Regions from separate parts of the Pseudomonas muyukensis genome, predicted to be linked through region 2. Evidence: predicted binding sites of a transcription regulator. Region 2 holds the regulator's gene; the other holds the start of a gene.

Region 1 (9,703 bases), 2.6 Mb from region 2:
ACCGCACTGGCCTTGGCTGCCACGCTCACCTGGCGACACTGGACCGCCAGCCCGATCGCCGAAGCCACGCAGCAGTGGAAGGAACGGCAATGGCTGGCAGTGCTTCCCGCAGGCAGCTACGACAACCGTCCACTGGCCAACCCCTTGCCCCTGGCGCAACCGACACTGGCGCACAGCCGGCTGCTCGCCGCCTACCGTGCCAGCCTGGCCGGCATGCCGGTGGCCATCCTGCTGCACAGCAGCTTCCAGGGCTATGCCGGCCCAGTCGAGCTGGCGATCGCCATCGACAGCCAAGGCCGCCTGGTCGGCGTGCATGTGCTCAAGCAGCAGGAAAGCCCGGGGTTGGGCGACCAACTGGTTGACCCAACCCTGCATTGGCTGGACCAGTTCACCGGCAAGACCCACGACCAAGCCTGGGCGATCAAGCGCGACCATGGCGCCTTCGACCAGATGGCGGGCGCCACGGTGACCTCGCGCGCGGTGATCGATGCGCTGCAAGATGCCTTGCGCTATTTCGACGCGCAGCGCCCGACACTGCTTGGCGAGGCGACGCCATGAACTCACCGTGGTTTTTGCTGGCCGGCCTTGCACCGCTACTAGGCGCCACCGCCAGCGCGGCCCAGGGTGCCGCCATCGGCCTGTGCGCGCTCGTGCTCGCAGGCCTGCATCAGGTGCTGATGGCCCCCCTGCGCCGCCACCTCGACAGCGCCACCCTGCCCTGGGCCAACATCGTGCTGGTGAGCACCCTGACCACCTGCCTGCTGCTGGGCCTGCGCGCCTGGGCCCTGCCCCTGGCCGTGCAACTGGGCCACTATCCCGCCCTGCTGGCCCTGAGCTGCCTGGCCATCGAGCCGCTGCTGCCACAACGCAAGCGCTGGCGGGCACTGTGCATCGGCCTTGGCGGCCTGCTGGCAGCCTGCATCGCCTTGGGCGCCTGCCGGCAACTGCTGGCCCAATCGCTTGGCCTGCATGTTGCCGAACTGGCGCCAGGCGCCTTGATACTCCTCGGTCTGCTGCTGGGCTTGTACAATCACCTGCGCCCACGGATCCACCCCTCACGCCGTCAAGGAACCCGTTGACCCCATGAATGCCGCCAAACGCCTGGAGATCTTTCGCAGGCTGCATGAAGACAACCCCGATCCAAAGACCGAACTGGCCTACACCACTCCATTCGAACTGCTGATCGCCGTGATTCTTTCGGCCCAGGCTACCGATGTCGGGGTCAACAAGGCCACCGCCCGGCTGTACCCGGTGGCCAATACACCACAGGCGATCCATGCCCTGGGCGTGGAAGGCCTGAGCGAATACATCAAGACCATCGGCCTGTACAACAGCAAGGCCAAGAACGTCATCGAGACCTGCCGCCTGCTGGTCGAGCAACATGGCGGCGAGGTTCCGCAAACCCGCGAAGCGCTCGAGGCGCTGCCAGGCGTTGGGCGCAAGACCGCGAACGTGGTCCTGAACACGGCTTTCCGCCAGCTGGCCATGGCCGTCGATACGCACATTTTCCGCGTGAGCAACCGCACCGGCATTGCCCCGGGCAAGACCGTGCTCGAGGTGGAAAAGAAACTGCTGAAGTTCGTCCCCCGCGATTACCTGCTCGATGCCCACCATTGGCTGATCCTGCACGGCCGCTATGTATGCCAGGCGCGCAAGCCACGTTGCGGGAGTTGCCGGATCGAAGATCTGTGCGAGTACAAGCACAAGACCTCGGACGATTGAGGCGATAGTGAAATACGCCCCTCGACGATTGAAAAAATCTTTTTTACCCGCTCGGTGAATCCCGTTATAAGGACGGCCAATGGCCCTTTGGCTTGGAGTGACGCATGAGCACCGATAAAGAAGACCTGGCTATCGACGAAGAATTCCAGAGCGTGGACGAAGACGAAGAGCCTCAGGCCGAACCGGCCAAGACCAACCTCAGCAAACGCCGCACCATCGACAACATGCTCGAGGAGCGGCGACTGCAGAGGCAACTGGCCGATTTCGACTACGACCTGTAACCCTGAAAAGCCTCCGCCATGGGGGCTTTTTCAATCATGCTCAGGCCAGCCCATGGCGCTGGGCCAACTCGATGAGGTCGACCAGGGAACGGGCATTGAGCTTGAGCAACAGTCGGGTCTTGTAGGTACTGACGGTCTTGTTGCTGAGGAACATGCTGTCAGCGATTTCCTTGTTGCTTTTGCCCCGCGCCAGTTGCTGCAGCACCATCATCTCTCGCCCAGACAGACGCTCGACCATCTCGCTTTCCGTCGCGCCGCCGACACCGGAGCGCCCCTTGTGCAGCGCCTGGTTGGGGAAATAGCTGTAGCCAGACAGCACCGCCTTGATTGCGCTGAGCAACTCGGTCAATTCCTGCTGCTTGCATACGTAACCCGCCGCCCCCGCCTGCATGCAGCGCATCGAGAAATGCCCCGGGGTCTGCGATGTCAGTACCAACACCTTGCTCGCCGGACTCAGCAGGGCCAGCCGAGCTATTACCTCAAGCCCATCCAGCTTGGGGATCCCGATATCCAACACGACGATGTCCGGTAGATACTCCCGCGAAAGTTGCAGGGCATCCACACCATTGTCGCTCTCCGCCACCACCTCGTAACCATGCCGTTCCATCAGCATGCGTACGGCCAGGCGAATGACCGGGTGATCATCCACGATCAGCACTTTATTCATGCGATATCCATTGATTCGTTATTTTCAATTCGCCAGGCCACCTTAACCGACCTTGCCGCCGATTAGTTATGAAGTTCCCCTGACAGATACATCAAAAGAAGAGGACTACAACTATTGAGGATTAATCCTACACGCGCCTATTTCACAAAATGTAATAGATTCATGCCTGAATTAACCGTCACAAAAATTAACAGCCCCGCCAATGGGATCCAAGTACCGACCCATTACATAGCTCGCAGGAAATTTCACTTATAGGTACAGGATAAAGGTTGAAGGAGATTCATTTCCAATAATGGAAGCGCCTCACACTGCTGCCAGGAAAAGAAACAACGTACAGATGAGCGACGCTCGACCGGATACTCATCATGAACCAAGAATCCCTTAGTCCCCTGACCCTTATCGCCGTGTTTGCCGGCGTCATCGAAGCCTCGGCACTGGCCTCCCTTCCCTTTCTCAGTGAAGAGAGCCAGAGTATCTACACCTGGTTTCTGGTGGGGTTTCCGTTTTTCCTGACGGTGTTGTTCTTCCTCACCCTCAACTTCAACACCGGCTCATTGTTCGCCCCCGACAAACACGAGCCCGGTTCAAGTTGTCAGCCGCCCTCTTCTGCCTCCGGCCCAAGCGCCGAACAGACAACGGCAACTCACAGCCCCACGATGCCCGCCGAAGCCATCAGGCCCTCCAGCCACGATCAAGGCGCAATGATCATCGCCATCTCCGGCTCGGAAAGCCGCAAGATGATCGAAAACCATGTACTGCGCATGATCGAGCGCCCACCGTCCTCGACGCGGCGCTGGGTCCTGTACAACCTGGATGCACGGGTATGCATTCACCTGTCGGTGGAGCCTATGCTCGACAACGCTGCAACGGCGCTCGACGGGGAACATCAAGCATGAGGCCCAGGCACAAAAAAACCCGGCCACTGGCCGGGTTTTTCTGCAACCGCCTGCTTAGAGCAGCGCACGCCCCTTGTTGGCGGCAATCCGCATGCGCAGGGCATTGAGCTTGATGAAGCCTGCGGCATCAGCCTGGTTGTAGGCGCCGCCGTCTTCCTCGAAGGTCGCGATGTTGGCGTCGAACAGCGAGTCGTCCGACTTGCGGCCGACGACGGTGACATTGCCCTTGTACAGTTTCAGGCGCACGACACCGTTCACGTTGACCTGGGAGGCGTCGATCATCTGCTGCAGCATCAGACGCTCCGGGCTCCACCAGTAGCCGGTGTAGATCAGGCTGGCGTACTTCGGCATCAGCTCATCCTTCAGGTGAGCGACTTCGCGGTCCAGGGTGATCGACTCGATGGCACGGTGGGCCTTGAGCATGATGGTGCCGCCCGGGGTCTCGTAGCAGCCACGCGACTTCATGCCGACATAGCGGTTCTCGACGATGTCGAGGCGGCCAATGCCGTTGGCGCCGCCGATGCGGTTGAGGTCGGCCAGGACCGTGGCCGGGGTCTTCTCGACGCCGTCGATGGCGACGATGTCACCGTTGCGGTAGGTCAGCTCGATGTAGGTGGCCTGGTCCGGTGCGTTCTCCGGCGAGACGCTCCATTTCCACATGTCTTCCTCGTGCTCGGTCCAGGTATCTTCCAGGACACCGCCTTCGTAGGAGATGTGCAGCAGGTTGGCGTCCATCGAGTACGGCGACTTCTTCTTGCCGTGGCGCTCGATCGGGATACCGTGCTTCTCGGCGTAGTCCATCAGCTTCTCGCGGGACAGCAGGTCCCACTCGCGCCATGGGGCGATGACCTTGACGCCGGGCTTGAGCGCATAGGCACCCAGCTCGAAGCGCACCTGGTCGTTGCCCTTGCCGGTTGCGCCGTGGGAAATGGCATCGGCGCCGGTTTCGTTGGCGATCTCGATCAGGCGCTTGGCGATCAGCGGGCGGGCGATGGAGGTACCCAGCAGGTACTCGCCTTCGTAGACGGTGTTGGCGCGGAACATCGGGAACACGAAATCACGCACGAATTCTTCGCGCAGGTCGTCGATGTAGATTTCTTTCACGCCCATTGCCTGGGCCTTGGCGCGGGCCGGCTCGACCTCCTCGCCCTGACCGAGGTCGGCGGTGAAGGTCACCACTTCACAGTTGTAGGTGTCCTGCAGCCACTTGAGAATCACCGAAGTATCAAGGCCGCCGGAATACGCCAATACGACCTTTTTTACGTCCGCCATGCCATCACTCCACGGGGTTGTACGGAAAGCCGATGATTCTACCGGCCTTGCCGAAAAATTTACAATGGGGCGACAGCTTGTGACGACAAAGCGACAGGAATTGTCGAGAGCGCGACCCACGGTCGCACCCTGGATTATTTCCCCGGCGCGGGCTGCGCGGCCCCTACCGGGGCCGTAGGCGCAGCAGCCGGGGCTGCGGCTGGCGGGGCCTGCACCGGCGGCGGCTCGACGGGCTTGTGCACCGGTACCACCCGGTCAAGCTGGATGTTGACTCGGCGGTTGCGCGCACGGTTGGCAGGGGTGTTGTTCTTGGCCAGCGGGTAGCGTTCGCCATGGAAGCGCACGGTGATCTGCTCGTCCGGCACGCCATGGGCCTTGAAGTATTCGGCCACCGCCAAGGCCCGCCGCCGCGAGGTGTCGCGATTGGTCAGGCGATTGCCGCTGTTGTCGGAGTGGCCATTGAGCTCGATGTGATTGACCGACGGATCGGCCTTCAAGTAATCGAGGATCACGTCCAGGCGCGCGCGCGCCGAGCTGTCCAGTTCGATGCCGCCACCGGGAAAGCCGACCTGGGTCTGGCGGATCTGGTCGTAGTTCATCGGCAGCAGTTTGGCCGCGCAGAGCTGGTAGTCGCTGTAGGCCTTGGCAAAACTCACCGGCATCACATGCACTTCCATGGCCCGCCCGCCTTCACCGGCGTAGTTGCGCACCACGCTGCTGCGCCCATCGAGCAGGCCGTTGATCAGGCGGCTGGCCTGCCCTTGGCTGGAGGTGAACAGCACACCGCTGCGGGCCATGCGCACCGCACCCAGGTTGATATCGCCGCGCCCAGGCTGCCAGGGCGCCGCCGCGGCCAGCAGGGTGGCCGAGCCGGCCCCGAGCACATTGCTGTCAGAGCGCAGCTGGAAAGTCGGCTGCTCACCGGCGCGGCGCACGAACTCACCGCTGCCGAAGCCGTCGATCGGCTGGATCAGGCGGCATTCGAACTGGTCCCCCTCGACTTTCCAGGCGACGTTCTCCACGCGGGTCTGGAAGGTCAATGCCCCAGCCGGCAGGCTGGCGACAAGGGTGAACAGGGCTAGGTAACGCTGGCGCACGGGCGGCTCCACAGATTCTGACGGCTTACCTCAAGGCTATCGGACGCCCGTGGGAAAACTTGATAGCCGTGCTCGACAAGGGGTTTTCCGGTAGCATTGAGGTCTGAGTTCGACCCGCCTGGAATTCCCAATGTCCGATCGCCTGACCCTCCTGCGCCCCGACGACTGGCACATCCATCTGCGCGATGGTGCCGTCCTGCCACATACCGTCGGTGACGTGGCGCGCACCTTTGCCCGTGCCATCATCATGCCCAACCTCGTGCCGCCGGTGCGCAACGCCGTCGAGGCTGGCGCCTACCGCGAGCGCATCCTTGCCGCCCGCCCGGCCGGCAGCCGCTTCGAGCCGCTGATGGTGCTGTACCTCACCGACCGCACCAGCCCCGAGGATGTCCGCGCGGCCAAGGCCAGCGGCTTCGTGTACGCCGCCAAGCTGTACCCGGCCGGCGCCACCACCAACTCCGACTCGGGCGTGACCAGCATCGACAACATCTTCCCGGCCATCGAGGCACTGGCGCAAGTCGGCATGCCATTGCTGGTGCACGGTGAAGTGACCCGCAGCGAGGTCGACGTGTTCGACCGCGAGAAGCGCTTCATCGACGAGCACATGCGTCGTCTGGTCGAGCGCTTCCCGACCCTCAAGGTGGTGTTCGAGCACATCACCACCGGCGATGCCGCACAGTTCGTCAGCGAGGCCCCGGCCAACGTCGGCGCGACCATCACCGCCCAGCACCTGCTGTACAACCGCAACCACATGCTGGTCGGCGGCATTCGCCCGCACTTCTATTGCCTGCCGATCCTCAAGCGCAACACCCACCAGGTGGCGCTGCTGGACGCCGCCACCAGCGGCAACCCGAAGTTCTTCCTCGGCACCGATTCGGCCCCCCACGCCAAACACGCGAAAGAAGCCGCCTGCGGCTGCGCCGGCTGCTACACCGCCTATGCCGCGATCGAGCTGTACGCCGAGGCGTTCGAGCAGCGCAACGCGCTGGACAAGCTGGAAGGTTTCGCCAGCAAGCACGGCCCGGATTTCTACGGCCTGCCACGAAACACCGACACCATTACCCTGGTTCGCGAAACGTGGACGGCGCCCGACAGCCTGCCATTGGGCGACACCACCGTGGTTCCCCTGCGCGCCGGTGAACAACTGCGCTGGCGCCTGCTGGAGGACAACGCGTGAGCGAAGACCTCTACGACGACGAACAGGACAGCCCGGTCAGCAGCGGCTCGCGCCACCCGATGGCCGAGCGTTTCCGCGGCTACCTGCCGGTGGTGGTGGATGTCGAGACTGGCGGCTTCAACAGCGCCACCGACGCCCTGCTGGAAATTGCCGCGGTCACTATCGGCATGGACGAGAAAGGCTTCCTGTTCCCCGAGCACACCTACTTCTACCGGGTCGAGCCGTTCGAGGGGGCCAACATCGAGGCCGCCGCGCTGGAGTTCACCGGGATCAAGCTTGACCACCCGTTGCGCATGGCCGTGGCCGAGGAAAGCGCGCTCACCGATATCTTCCGCGGTGTGCGCAAGGCATTGAAGGCCAACGGCTGCAAGCGGGCGATCCTGGTCGGCCACAACAGCAGCTTCGACCTGGGCTTCCTCAATGCGGCAGTGGCGCGCAACGACATCAAGCGCAACCCGTTTCACCCGTTCTCCAGCTTCGACACCGCCACCCTGGCCGGCCTCGCCTATGGCCAGACCGTGCTGGCGCGGGCCTGCCAAAGCGCCGACATCGACTTCGACGGCCGTGAGGCGCATTCGGCGCGCTACGACACCGAGAAGACCGCCGAGTTGTTCTGCGGCATCGTCAACCGCTGGAAAGAGATGGGCGGCTGGCGCGATTTCAACGATTGAACTCGCCCTCTGTAGGAGCCGGCCTTGCCGGCGAACACCGGCAGCGCCGGTGCCATCCACTGCGCTGGCCGGCTCCTACAGGGTTAAGCTTGACCGTTGGAATAAAAAAACCGGCCACATGGGCCGGTTTTTTTATGCGCGAGGCAATTACAGCTTGCCAGCGTTCTCGCTCAGGTAGGCGGCAACACCTTCCGGCGAAGCGTTCATGCCCTTGTCGCCTTTCTTCCAGTTGGCCGGGCAGACTTCGCCGTGCTCTTCGTGGAATTGCAGGGCGTCGACCAGGCGCAGCAGCTCGTCCATGTTACGGCCCAGCGGCAGGTCGTTGACGATCTGCGAACGAACGACACCATTGGTGTCGATCAGGAAGGCGCCACGGAACGCCACGCCGCCTTCGGACTCGACGTCGTAGGCCTTGCAGATTTCGTGGGTCATGTCGGCCGCCAGGGTGTACTTGACCTGACCGATGCCGCCGTTGTTGACCGGGGTGTTACGCCAGGCGTTGTGGGTGAAGTGCGAGTCGATCGACACGCCGATCACTTCCACGTTGCGGGCCTGGAAGTCCGGGATGCGGTGATCCAGGGCGATCAGCTCGGACGGGCAGACGAAGGTGAAGTCCAGCGGGTAGAAGAACACCAGGCCGTACTTGCCTTTGATGGCCGAGGCCAGGTTGAAGCTGTCGACGATTTCGCCGTTGCCCAGCACAGCCGGTACGGTGAAGTCAGGGGCTTTCTTGCCAACGAGTACGCTCATTCGATTTCTCCTGATGAGGGGTGAAGAAGCTTGCCCGGGCAGAACGCATTCCCCCGGATCCAGCAAAGGTTGACCATCATACACAGCTTTGCGTGACAGGCCGAATCTGTACCACCGGTCGCTCAAGCACGGCCCTTTCAGAAAGGGCTTTGACAAGCATTCTCATTACCATTACTCTCCAACCCATCGACTCAACCCCGCGATGGTCAGCCTTTATGTATGTGTGTCTTTGTGTCGGTGTCACCGACGGACAGATCCGCGATGCGATCTACGAAGGATGCTGCAGCTACAAGGAAGTTCGAGCCGCGACCAACGTCGCCAGCCAGTGTGGCAAATGTGCTTGCCTGGCCAAGCAGGTGGTGCGTGAAACGCTCACTGACCTGCAACTGAGCCAACAGGCCGTGCTGCCCTACCCTGTGGAATTCAACGCCGCCTGACCTGGCAGAATTCAAAGAACCGGACCTCGTGTCCGGTTTTTTTATGCCTTCAATTCAATAACTTAGCGCTCGAACGCGGTTCACAAACATTCTTATTCCTATTAATTTTCACTTATTATTCAATAACTTAGGTTTGACATAGATAGAGGTCGGGCTCAAACTTGATTTCATTGGCTCAACTTCCACAGGGCAGGACCCCATCATGAAAGGCGACGTAAGCGTCATCCAGCATCTCAACAAGATCCTCGGAAACGAGCTGGTCGCGATCAACCAGTACTTCCTGCACGCACGCATGTATGAAGATTGGGGCCTGAACAAGCTGGGCAAGCTCGAGTACAAAGAGTCCATCACCGCGATGAAGGACGCTGACAAACTGATCAAGCGTATTCTCTTCCTCGAAGGCATCCCCAACGTCCAGGACCTGGGCAAGCTGATGATCGGCGAGCACACCAAGGAGATGCTCGAGTGCGACCTGAAGCTTGAGAAGAAGGCCCACGCCGACCTGAAAGCCGCCATCGCCCATTGCGAAACCGCTGGCGACTTCGGTTCCCGTGACCTGCTCGAAGATATCCTCGAGTCCGAGGAAGAGCACATCGACTGGCTGGAAACCCAGCTGGGCCTGATCGACAAGATCACCCTCGAGAACTACCTGCAATCGCAGATGGGCGAAGAATAAGTTTCACATCGGTCAGACAAAGCATCGCCAGCAGGTGATCGCGTAACCCTGTAGGAG
Region 2 (9,703 bases):
CCCAGGAAGCCGAGTTCTACGGCTCGATGGACGGTGCCAGCAAGTTCGTGCGCGGTGACGCCATCGCCGGCCTGTTGATCCTGTTCATCAACCTGATCGGCGGCATGCTCATCGGCATGCTGCAACACGGCATGACCTTCGGCGACGCCGGCAAGGTCTACGCCCTGCTGACCATCGGTGACGGTTTGGTGGCGCAGTTGCCATCGCTGCTGCTGTCCACCGCCGCCGCGATCATGGTCACCCGCGCCTCGGGCTCCGAGGACATGGGCAAGTTGATCAACCGGCAGATGTTCGATTCGCCCAAGGCCCTGGCGGTTTCCGGGGCGCTGATGATCGTCATGGGCCTGGTGCCAGGCATGCCCCACGTTGCCTTCCTCAGCCTCGGGGCATTGGCCGGTGGGGGGGCTTATCTGGTCTGGAAGAAGCAGCAGAAGGCCAAGGTGGTTGCGCTGGAGGAAGCCCAGCGCCAGCAGGATCTGCTGCCCTCGCCGCAGCGCGCCATGGAAACCAAGGAGCTGGGCTGGGACGACGTCACCCCCATCGACATGATCGGCCTGGAGGTCGGTTACCGCCTGATCCCGCTGGTCGACCGCAATCAGGGTGGCCAGCTGCTGGCGCGCATCAAGGGCGTGCGCAAGAAGCTTTCCCAGGACCTGGGCTTCCTCATGCCCACCGTGCATATTCGCGACAACCTCGACCTGGCCCCCAGCGCCTACCGCCTGACCCTGATGGGGGTGATCCTGGCCGAGGCCGAGATCTATCCGGACCGGGAGCTGGCGATCAACCCCGGCCAGGTGTTCGGCACCCTCAACGGCATCGCCGCGCACGACCCGGCATTCGGCCTGGAGGCGGTGTGGATCGACGTTGGCCAGCGCGCCCAGGCGCAGTCGCTGGGCTACACCGTGGTGGACGCCAGTACCGTGGTCGCCACGCACCTCAACCAGATCCTGCAGAAGCACTGCCATGAACTGATCGGGCATGAGGAGGTGCAGCAATTGCTGCAGGTACTGGCCAAGGTCTCGCCGAAACTGGCCGAGGAAGTGGTGCCGGGTGTCATTTCCTTGTCGGGGCTGCTCAAGGTGTTGCAGGCGTTGCTTGCCGAGCAGGTGCCGGTGCGCGACATCCGCAGCATTGCCGAAGCCATCGCCAACAATGCGAACAAGAGTCAAGATACCGCCGCGCTGGTGGCGGTGGTGCGTGTCGGATTGTGTCGCGCCATCGTGCAAAGCATTGTCGGCGTTGAGTCCGAGCTGCCTGTGATCACCTTGGAGCCAAGGTTGGAACAGATTTTGCTCAATAGTTTGCAAAGGGCCGGGCAAGGTCAGGAAGACGGTGTTCTTCTTGAGCCGAGCATGGCCGAAAAGCTTCAGCGTTCGTTGATCGAAGCCGCCCAGCGCCAGGAAGTGCAGGGCCAGCCGGCCATCCTCCTGGTTGCCGGCCCGATCCGCGCCATGCTGTCGCGCTTCGGTCGCCTGGCTGTACCGAATTTGCATGTTTTGGCGTATCAGGAAATACCTGACAACAAGCAAGTCACCATCGTTGCCACCGTGGGCCCCAATGGCTGAGGTAGTGGGTTATGCAAGTTAAGCGTTTTTTCGCCGCCGATATGCGTCAGGCCATGAAGCTGGTCCGTGATGAGCTCGGCTCCGACGCCGCCATCATCGGCAATCGGCGCATCGCTGGCGGTGTCGAACTGACGGCTGCGCTGGACTACAAGCTGTCCGCCCTGGCCCCGCGCGTGCCCAACGTCGAGCTGGAGGACGAGCTGCGCAAGACCCAGTCGCGCATCGTCACCGCCCAGGCTGAGCTGAGCGGCCGTGGCGAAGCGGGCGAGGGTGGCAATCGCCAGCTGTTTGCCGGCCAGTCGCTGACCGCGTCCGAGCCGCTGATCGAGCCGCAGGTCGATGAACCCGCGCCAGTGGCCGCTCCGGCCGCGGCGGCGGTCGACCCACGCCTGTTCGATGCCATGCGCTTCGAGCTCAATGGCCTGCGCGAGCTGCTCGAAGTCCAGCTCGGTTCGCTGGCCTGGAGCCAACTGCAGGGCAGCAAGCCGCAGCAGGCCAATCTCTGGCGCCGTCTGCAGCGCCTGGGCCTGTCCGGTGGCCTGGCCCGCGAACTGCTCGAGCTCACCGCCGAAATCGAAGAGCCGCGCCAGGCCTGGCGCATGGTCCTGGCGCACCTGGCGCGGATGATCGACGTGCCCGAGATCGAGCCCATCGAAGAGGGTGGGGTAATTGCCATGGTCGGCCCGGCCGGCATGGGCAAGACCACCACCCTGGCCAAGCTGGCCGCACGCTATGTGCTCAAGTACGGCGCGAACAACCTGGCGCTGGTGAGCATGGACAGCTTCCGTATCGGCGCCCAGGAGCAGCTCAAGACCCTGGGGCGAATCCTCAATGTGCCGGTCACCTACGTCGACCCGGGCGAGTCGCTGGCCCAGGCCCTCGAGCCGCTGCTGCGCAAGCGCGTGGTGCTGATCGACACCGCCGGCCTGCAGGCCAGCGACCCGGCCCTGCGCATGCAACTGGAAACCCTGGCCGGGCGCGGTATCGCCGCGAAGAATTACCTGGTGCTGGCAACCACCAGCCAGAAACAGGTGCTCACTGCCGCCTACCACAGCTACAAGCGCTGTGGCCTGGCCGGGTGCATCCTGACCAAACTGGACGAAACGGCCTGCCTTGGCGAAGTGCTGAGCCTGGCCATCCGTCACGAACTGCCGGTGGCCTATCTGACCGATGGCCCGCGCATTCCCGACGACCTGCAATTACCGCGCAAGCACCAACTTGTGAGCCGCGCGGTCAGCGTGCAGCTGCAGGACGAGCCCAGCGACGAGGCCATGGCCGACATGTTCGCTGATCTGTACCACAACCCTGGCAAGCGCGCGGGTTGAGGGTGAATACTGTGCAAAGTACCTACATCATGGGGTTGTCCGGCCGGACCGTGGCCTTGACTGTTCAGCCCCTCATGTGGCCTGGGTCCAAGCGAGACAAGGTAAAGAACAGACATGGGTAGCATGCATCCCGTACAGGTGATCGCCGTGACCGGTGGCAAAGGTGGCGTCGGCAAGACTAACGTTTCAGTGAACCTGTCCCTGGCGCTGGCCGAGCTCGGCCGCCGGGTCATGTTGCTGGACGCCGACCTGGGCCTGGCCAATGTCGACGTGCTGCTGGGGCTCACGCCCAAGCGCACCCTCGCCGATGTCATCGAGGGCCGCTGCGAACTGCGCGACGTGCTGTTGCAGGGACCGGGCGGTGTGCGCATCGTGCCGGCGGCCTCCGGCACGCAAAGCATGGTGCACCTGGCGCCGGCGCAGCATGCCGGGCTGATCCAGGCCTTCAGCGAGATCGGCGACAACCTCGACGTGCTGGTGATCGATACCGCCGCGGGTATCGGTGACTCGGTGGTCAGCTTCGTTCGCGCCGCCCAGGAAGTGCTGCTGGTGGTGTGCGACGAACCCACCTCGATCACCGACGCCTACGCCCTGATCAAGCTGCTCAACCGCGACTACGGCATGAATCGGTTCCGCGTGCTGGCCAACATGGCCCAGAGCCCGCAGGAGGGTCGCAACCTTTTCGCCAAGTTGACCAAGGTCACGGATCGCTTCCTCGACGTCGCCCTACAATACGTTGGCGCCGTGCCTTACGACGAATGCGTGCGCAAGGCGGTGCAGAAGCAGCGGGCGGTCTATGAGGCCTTCCCTCGGTCCAAGTGCGCGCTGGCCTTCAAGGCCATTGCGCAGAAGGTCGACAGCTGGCCGCTGCCTGCCAACCCGCGGGGCCACCTGGAGTTCTTCGTCGAGCGCCTGGTGCAACCCACCAGCGCAGGGCCCGTGCTATGAACGCGAGCGGTTTCAAGATGTACAGCAAGGCGGCGAAGGACGCCCAGTACGAGCTGGTTGAACGCTACGCGCCGCTGGTCAAGCGCATCGCCTACCACTTGCTGGCCCGGTTGCCGGCCAATGTCCAGGTCGAGGACCTGATCCAGGCCGGCATGATCGGCCTGCTGGAAGTCGCCAACAAGTACGATGCCAGCAAGGGCGCCAGCTTCGAGACCTACGCCGGTATTCGGATCCGTGGCGCCATGCTCGACGAGGTGCGCAAGGGCGATTGGGCACCGCGTTCGGTGCACCGCAACACGCGCATGGTCAGCGATGCGATTCGCTGTGTTGAAGCAAAGACCGGTCGCGACGCTAAAGATCACGAGGTTGCTGCCGAACTCCAATTGAGTCTCGATGATTACTACGGGATTCTGAACGACACCTTGGGCAGCCGCCTGTTCAGTTTCGACGACCTGCTGCAGGACGGCGAACACGAAGGGCTGCACGAGGACGGAGCCAGTGGCCAGCTGGAGCCATCGCGGGACCTGGAGGACGAGCGCTTCCAGGCCGCCCTGGCCGATGCCATCGCCAACCTGCCGGAGCGCGAGCGCCTGGTCCTGGCGCTGTACTACGACGAAGAGCTGAACCTCAAGGAAATCGGTGAGGTGCTGGGGGTCAGCGAGTCGCGTGTCAGCCAGTTGCACAGCCAGTGCGCGGCACGTCTGCGCAGCCGTCTGGGTGAATGGCGGGCGCGTTGAGCCAAGGTTCGATGCAGTCGTATTTTGTGGTGCCGAATTGATTGACTGCGCGCTCGGCGCCGAGCGCGTTTAAGACTGCTTGGAGGTCTAATTGAACAAAGACATGAAAATCCTCATCGTTGACGACTTTTCGACGATGCGGCGGATCATCAAGAACCTGTTGCGTGATCTGGGCTTCACCAATACCGAAGAGGCCGACGACGGCACCACGGCGCTGCCGATGCTCGAAGCCGGGCATTACGACTTCCTGGTGACCGACTGGAACATGCCCGGCATGTCCGGTATCGACCTGCTGCGCAAGGTGCGTGCCCACGACCGTCTCAAGGGCATGCCCGTGCTGATGGTGACTGCCGAGGCCAAGCGCGACCAGATCATCGAAGCGGCCCAGGCCGGCGTCAATGGCTATGTGGTCAAGCCTTTCACCGCCCAGGTGCTCAAAGAAAAGATCGAGAAGATCTTCGAACGCGTCAACGGCTGAGTCACGTCAGGGGGCGCCATGGAGTCAATCAACAACTCGCTGGGTGAGTTCGAATCAACCCTGAAAAAGCATGCCCAGGAACTGGTCGAGAGCCTTGAGCGCGGCCGGTTCGGCGAGGCCGTGCAGCTGATCCACCAACTGAACCAGACCCGCGACCGCGGCCTGTACCAGGAGGTGGGCAAGCTTACCCGCGAGCTGCACAGCGCGATCGTCAGCTTCCAGATCGACCCGGCGATGCCGCAGGCCGAGGAAGTCTCGCAGATCACCGATGCCACCGAGCGCCTCTCCTACGTGGTGCGCCTCACCGAAGGTGCCGCCAACCGCACCATGGACCTGGTGGAGGAGAGCACCCCGGTGCTCAATGCACTGGCGAGCGAGGCGCAGGACCTGTCCGCCGACTGGCAGCGCTTCATGCGCCGCGAAGTGGCGGCGCCGGAATTCCGCGAGCTGGTCAAGCGCGTCGACAGTTTCCTGACGCACAGTGCCGAAGGCAACCGCAAGGTCTCGGGCCACCTCAACGACATTCTGCTGGCTCAGGACTATCAGGACCTGACCGGCCAGGTGATCAAGCGGGTAACCGCGCTGGTCACCGAAGTAGAAAGCAATCTGCTCAAGCTCGTGCTGATGGCCAGTCAGGTCGACCGCTTTGCCGGCATCGAACATGACCACCAGCAGCTGCGTGCTGAAAAAGATCAAGAAAAACATCCGACTCGGGGTGAAGGTCCGCAGATTCATGCCGATAAGCGTGAAGACGTCGTGTCCGGTCAGGACGATGTCGATGATCTGCTGTCCAGCCTGGGTTTTTAAGGAGCACGTTTAATGAGCTTCGGCGCCGATGAAGAAATCCTCCAGGATTTCCTGGTAGAAGCCGGCGAAATCCTCGAGCAACTGTCCGAGCAACTGGTCGAGCTGGAAAGCCGGCCCGATGACGCGGACCTGCTCAATGCGATTTTCCGCGGTTTCCACACTGTAAAAGGGGGCGCCGGCTTCCTCCAGCTCAACGAGCTGGTGGAGTGCTGCCATATCGCCGAGAACGTGTTCGACATCCTGCGCAAAGGGGAGCGCCGGGTCGATGCCGAGCTGATGGACGTGGTGCTCGAGGCACTCGACACGGTCAACAGCATGTTCGGCCAGGTGCGCGAGCGCAGCGCCGTGACCCCGGCCACCCCGGAACTGCTGGCGGCGCTGTCGCGCCTGGCCGAGCCGGGTGGCGCCGAAGCACCGGCTGCAGTGGTCGAGGCCGAGCCGGTCGCCGAAGCAGCGGCCGCCGAGCCCGACATCACCGACACCGAGTTCGAGCAACTGCTCGATTCGCTGGATGCGGTCAAGGCCGAAGCAGCCGTTCACGAGCAGCTGCAAGGCGAGCAGGTCACAGGCGAGGGTGACGAAATCACCGACGCCGAGTTCGAGTCGCTGCTCGACCAGTTGCATGGCAAGGGCCAGTTCTCGGCTGAAGCGGCCGTCAGCGAGCCCGCGGCCGTGGCGCCGAGCAGCGACGAAATCACCGACGATGAGTTCGAATCGCTGCTCGACCAGTTGCACGGCAAGGGCACCTTTGCCGTCGACGCCCTGCCGGCGGCCGCAGCGCCCACCAGTGCCGCGCCAGTTGCCGCAGGCGACGAAAACATCAGCGAACACGAGTTCGAAGCGCTGCTGGACCAGCTGCACGGCAAGGGCAAGTTCTCCGGCGACGCCGTCGCGGCCGAGGCCCCTGCCGCCGCCGTGACTGCCGCACCGGCGGCGCCCAAGGCCGAGGTCAAGCCGGTTGCCAAGCCAGCGCCGGCGCCTGCCGCCGCCGCACCGGCGCCTGCCGCCGCCGCACCGGCGCCTGCCGCCAAGCCTGCCGCGCCAGCCCGTGCGCCGGCCGCTGCCGCCGAGAAACATGGCGCCAGCGAAGCGGAAACCACCGTGCGGGTCGACACCGCGCGCCTGGACGAAATCATGAACATGGTCGGCGAACTGGTGCTGGTGCGTAACCGCCTGGTGCGCCTGGGCCTGAACAGCGGCGACGAGGCCATGTCCAAGGCCGTGTCCAACCTCGACGTGGTCACCGCCGACCTGCAGACCGCGGTCATGAAGACCCGCATGCAGCCGATCAAGAAAGTCTTCGGCCGCTTCCCGCGCCTGGTCCGCGACCTGGCCCGCCAGCTCAAGAAAGAGATCAACCTGGAGCTGGTCGGTGAAGAGACCGACCTGGACAAGAACCTGGTCGAGGCCCTGGCCGACCCGTTGGTGCACCTGGTGCGCAACGCCGTCGACCATGGCGTCGAGATGCCCGACGAGCGCGAGGCCTCCGGCAAGGCGCGCACAGGCCGCGTGGTGCTGTCCGCCGAGCAGGAGGGCGACCACATCCTGCTGTCGATCTCCGACGACGGCAAGGGCATGGACCCCAGCGTGCTGCGGGCCAAGGCCGTGGAAAAGGGCCTGATGGACAAGGACGCGGCCGACCGCCTGAGCGAGTCGGACTGCTACAACCTGATCTTCGCCCCGGGTTTCTCGACCAAGACCGAGATTTCCGACGTGTCCGGCCGCGGCGTCGGCATGGACGTGGTGAAGACCAAGATTTCCCAGCTCAACGGCTCGATCAACATCTTCTCGGCCAAGGGCCAGGGCTCGAAGATCGTCATCAAGGTGCCGCTGACCCTGGCGATCATGCCGACGCTGATGGTAATGCTGGCCAACCAGGCGTTTGCCTTCCCGCTGGTCAACGTCAACGAGATTTTCCACCTCGACCTGTCGCGCACCAACGTGGTCGACGGCCAGGAAGTGGTGATCGTGCGCGACAAGGCGCTGCCGCTGTTCTACCTCAAGCGCTGGCTGGTCCAGGACCACGAGCACGAAGAGCAGCACGAAGGCCATGTGGTGATCCTGTCGGTTGGCACCCAGCGCATCGGCTTCGTCGTCGACCAGCTGGTCGGCCAGGAAGAAGTGGTGATCAAGCCGCTGGGCAAGATGCTGCAGGGGACCCCGGGCATGTCCGGCGCCACCATCACCGGTGACGGGCGCATTGCGCTGATCCTCGACGTACCGAGCATGCTCAAGCGTTACGCCGCCCGGCGTATTTGATTTCGGTGGCGCGCCCAGGCGGGTGCGCCGCCTAATGGAGTGTTTATGGCAGTCAAGGTCCTGGTGGTGGATGATTCCGGTTTCTTCCGCCGCCGTGTCTCGGAAATTCTCTCGGCGGACCCGACGATCCAGGTCGTGGGCACCGCGACCAACGGCAAGGAAGCGATCGACCAGGCGCAGGCGCTCAAGCCCGATGTCATCACCATGGACTACGAAATGCCCATGATGGACGGCATCACCGCGGTGCGGCACATCATGCAGCGCTGCCCGACGCCGGTGCTGATGTTCTCCTCGCTGACCCACGAAGGCGCCCGGGTTACCCTCGATGCGCTGGACGCCGGCGCGGTCGACTACCTGCCGAAGAACTTCGAGGACATCTCGCGCAACCCCGAGAAGGTCAAGCAGATGCTGTGCGAGAAGGTCCACACCATCTCGCGCAGCAACCGCCGTTTCAGCGCCTATGCCGCCCCGGCCCCGGCCGCCGCGCCCGCTGCGGCCAGCAGCCATGCCCCGGCCAGCAGCTTGGCCAGCAGCGCCCCGGCGCGTACCGCCGCCGCCTCGGCCCGAGCCGCGGCACCGGCTGGCGCGCACTCGCCGGCGCCCAAGCGCAAGCCTTACAAGTTGGTGGCCATTGGTACCTCCACCGGCGGCCCGGTGGCCCTGCAGCGCGTGCTGACGCAACTGCCGGCCAGTTTCCCGGCGCCGATCGTGCTGATCCAGCACATGCCGGCGGCTTTCACCAAGGCTTTTGCCGAGCGTCTCGACAAGCTGTGCAAGATCAGCGTCAAGGAAGCCGAGGACGGTGACGTGCTGCGCCCAGGCCTGGCGCTGCTGGCCCCCGGTGGCAAGCAGATGATGGTCGACGGCCGTGGCACGGTGAAGATCCTGCCGGGCGATGAGCGCCTGAACTACAAGCCTTGCGTCGACATCACCTTCGGTTCGGCGGCCAAGTCCTATGGCGACAAGGTGCTCTCGGTGGTGCTCACCGGCATGGGCGCCGACGGCCGCGAGGGCGCGCGCCTGCTCAAGCAGGGCGGCAGCACCGTGTGGGCGCAGGATGAAGCCAGCTGCGTGATCTATGGCATGCCCATGGCCATCGTCAAGGCCAACCTGGCCGATGCCGTGTACAGCCTGGACGAAATCGGCAAGCACCTGGTCGAGGCGTGCGTCTGATGGATGTCCTCAGCCTTATCGGCCTGATCCTCGCCTTTGTCGCCATCGTCGGCGGCAACTTCCTCGAGGGTGGCCACGTTGGCGCGCTGCTCAACGGCCCGGCCGCGCTGATCGTGCTGGGCGGTACGCTGGCGGCGGCGCTGCTGCAGTCGCCGCTGTCGTCGTTCAAGCGCGCCTTGCAGATCGTGCGCTGGATCTTCTTCCCGCCACGGGTCGACCTGGTGGGCGGCATCGACCGGGTGGTGAACTGGAGCCTGACCGCGCGCAAGGAAGGCCTGCTGGGCCTGGAAGGCGTGGCCGACGCCGAGCCCGACCCTTATGCGCGCAAGGGCCTGCAACTGCTGGTCGATGGCGCCGAGCCGGAAGCCATCCGCAGCATCCTCGAAGTCGACTTCCTGACCCAGGAAGCCC

Evidence for each region. The regulator FliA, encoded in region 2, starts transcription of late flagellar genes. The targets are predictions, from matches to a motif close to CTAAAGTTTNNNNNNNNNNNGCCGNTAA.
Region 1: KSS95_RS08745 (flagellar protein MotY) is a predicted target of FliA. The motif match lies at 5,972-5,999, and genes of this name have one in related genera.

Annotation. Positions count from the first base shown of each region.
Region 1 is NZ_CP077073.1:1,943,372-1,953,074, reverse strand. It holds gene KSS95_RS08780 (RnfABCDGE type electron transport complex subunit G) at 1-558, shown strand, start outside; gene KSS95_RS08775 (Rnf-Nqr domain containing protein) at 555-1,079, shown strand; gene nth (endonuclease III) at 1,084-1,722, shown strand; gene KSS95_RS08765 (PA3496 family putative envelope integrity protein) at 1,827-2,003, shown strand; gene KSS95_RS08760 (response regulator transcription factor) at 2,044-2,670, opposite strand; gene KSS95_RS08755 (hypothetical protein) at 3,036-3,566, shown strand; gene KSS95_RS08750 (argininosuccinate synthase) at 3,621-4,838, opposite strand; gene KSS95_RS08745 (flagellar protein MotY) at 4,973-5,935, opposite strand; gene pyrC (dihydroorotase) at 6,066-7,112, shown strand; gene rnt (ribonuclease T) at 7,109-7,783, shown strand; gene KSS95_RS08730 (peroxiredoxin) at 7,931-8,533, opposite strand; gene KSS95_RS08725 (bacterioferritin-associated ferredoxin) at 8,749-8,970, shown strand; gene bfr (bacterioferritin) at 9,173-9,646, shown strand.
Region 2 is NZ_CP077073.1:4,529,981-4,539,683, reverse strand. It holds gene flhA (flagellar biosynthesis protein FlhA) at 1-1,565, shown strand, start outside; gene flhF (flagellar biosynthesis GTPase FlhF) at 1,577-2,890, shown strand; gene fleN (flagellar synthesis regulator FleN) at 3,005-3,838, shown strand; gene fliA (RNA polymerase sigma factor FliA) at 3,835-4,575, shown strand; gene KSS95_RS19930 (chemotaxis response regulator CheY) at 4,679-5,053, shown strand; gene KSS95_RS19925 (protein phosphatase CheZ) at 5,072-5,860, shown strand; gene KSS95_RS19920 (chemotaxis protein CheA) at 5,873-8,119, shown strand; gene KSS95_RS19915 (protein-glutamate methylesterase/protein-glutamine glutaminase) at 8,165-9,292, shown strand; gene KSS95_RS19910 (flagellar motor protein) at 9,292-9,703, shown strand, end outside.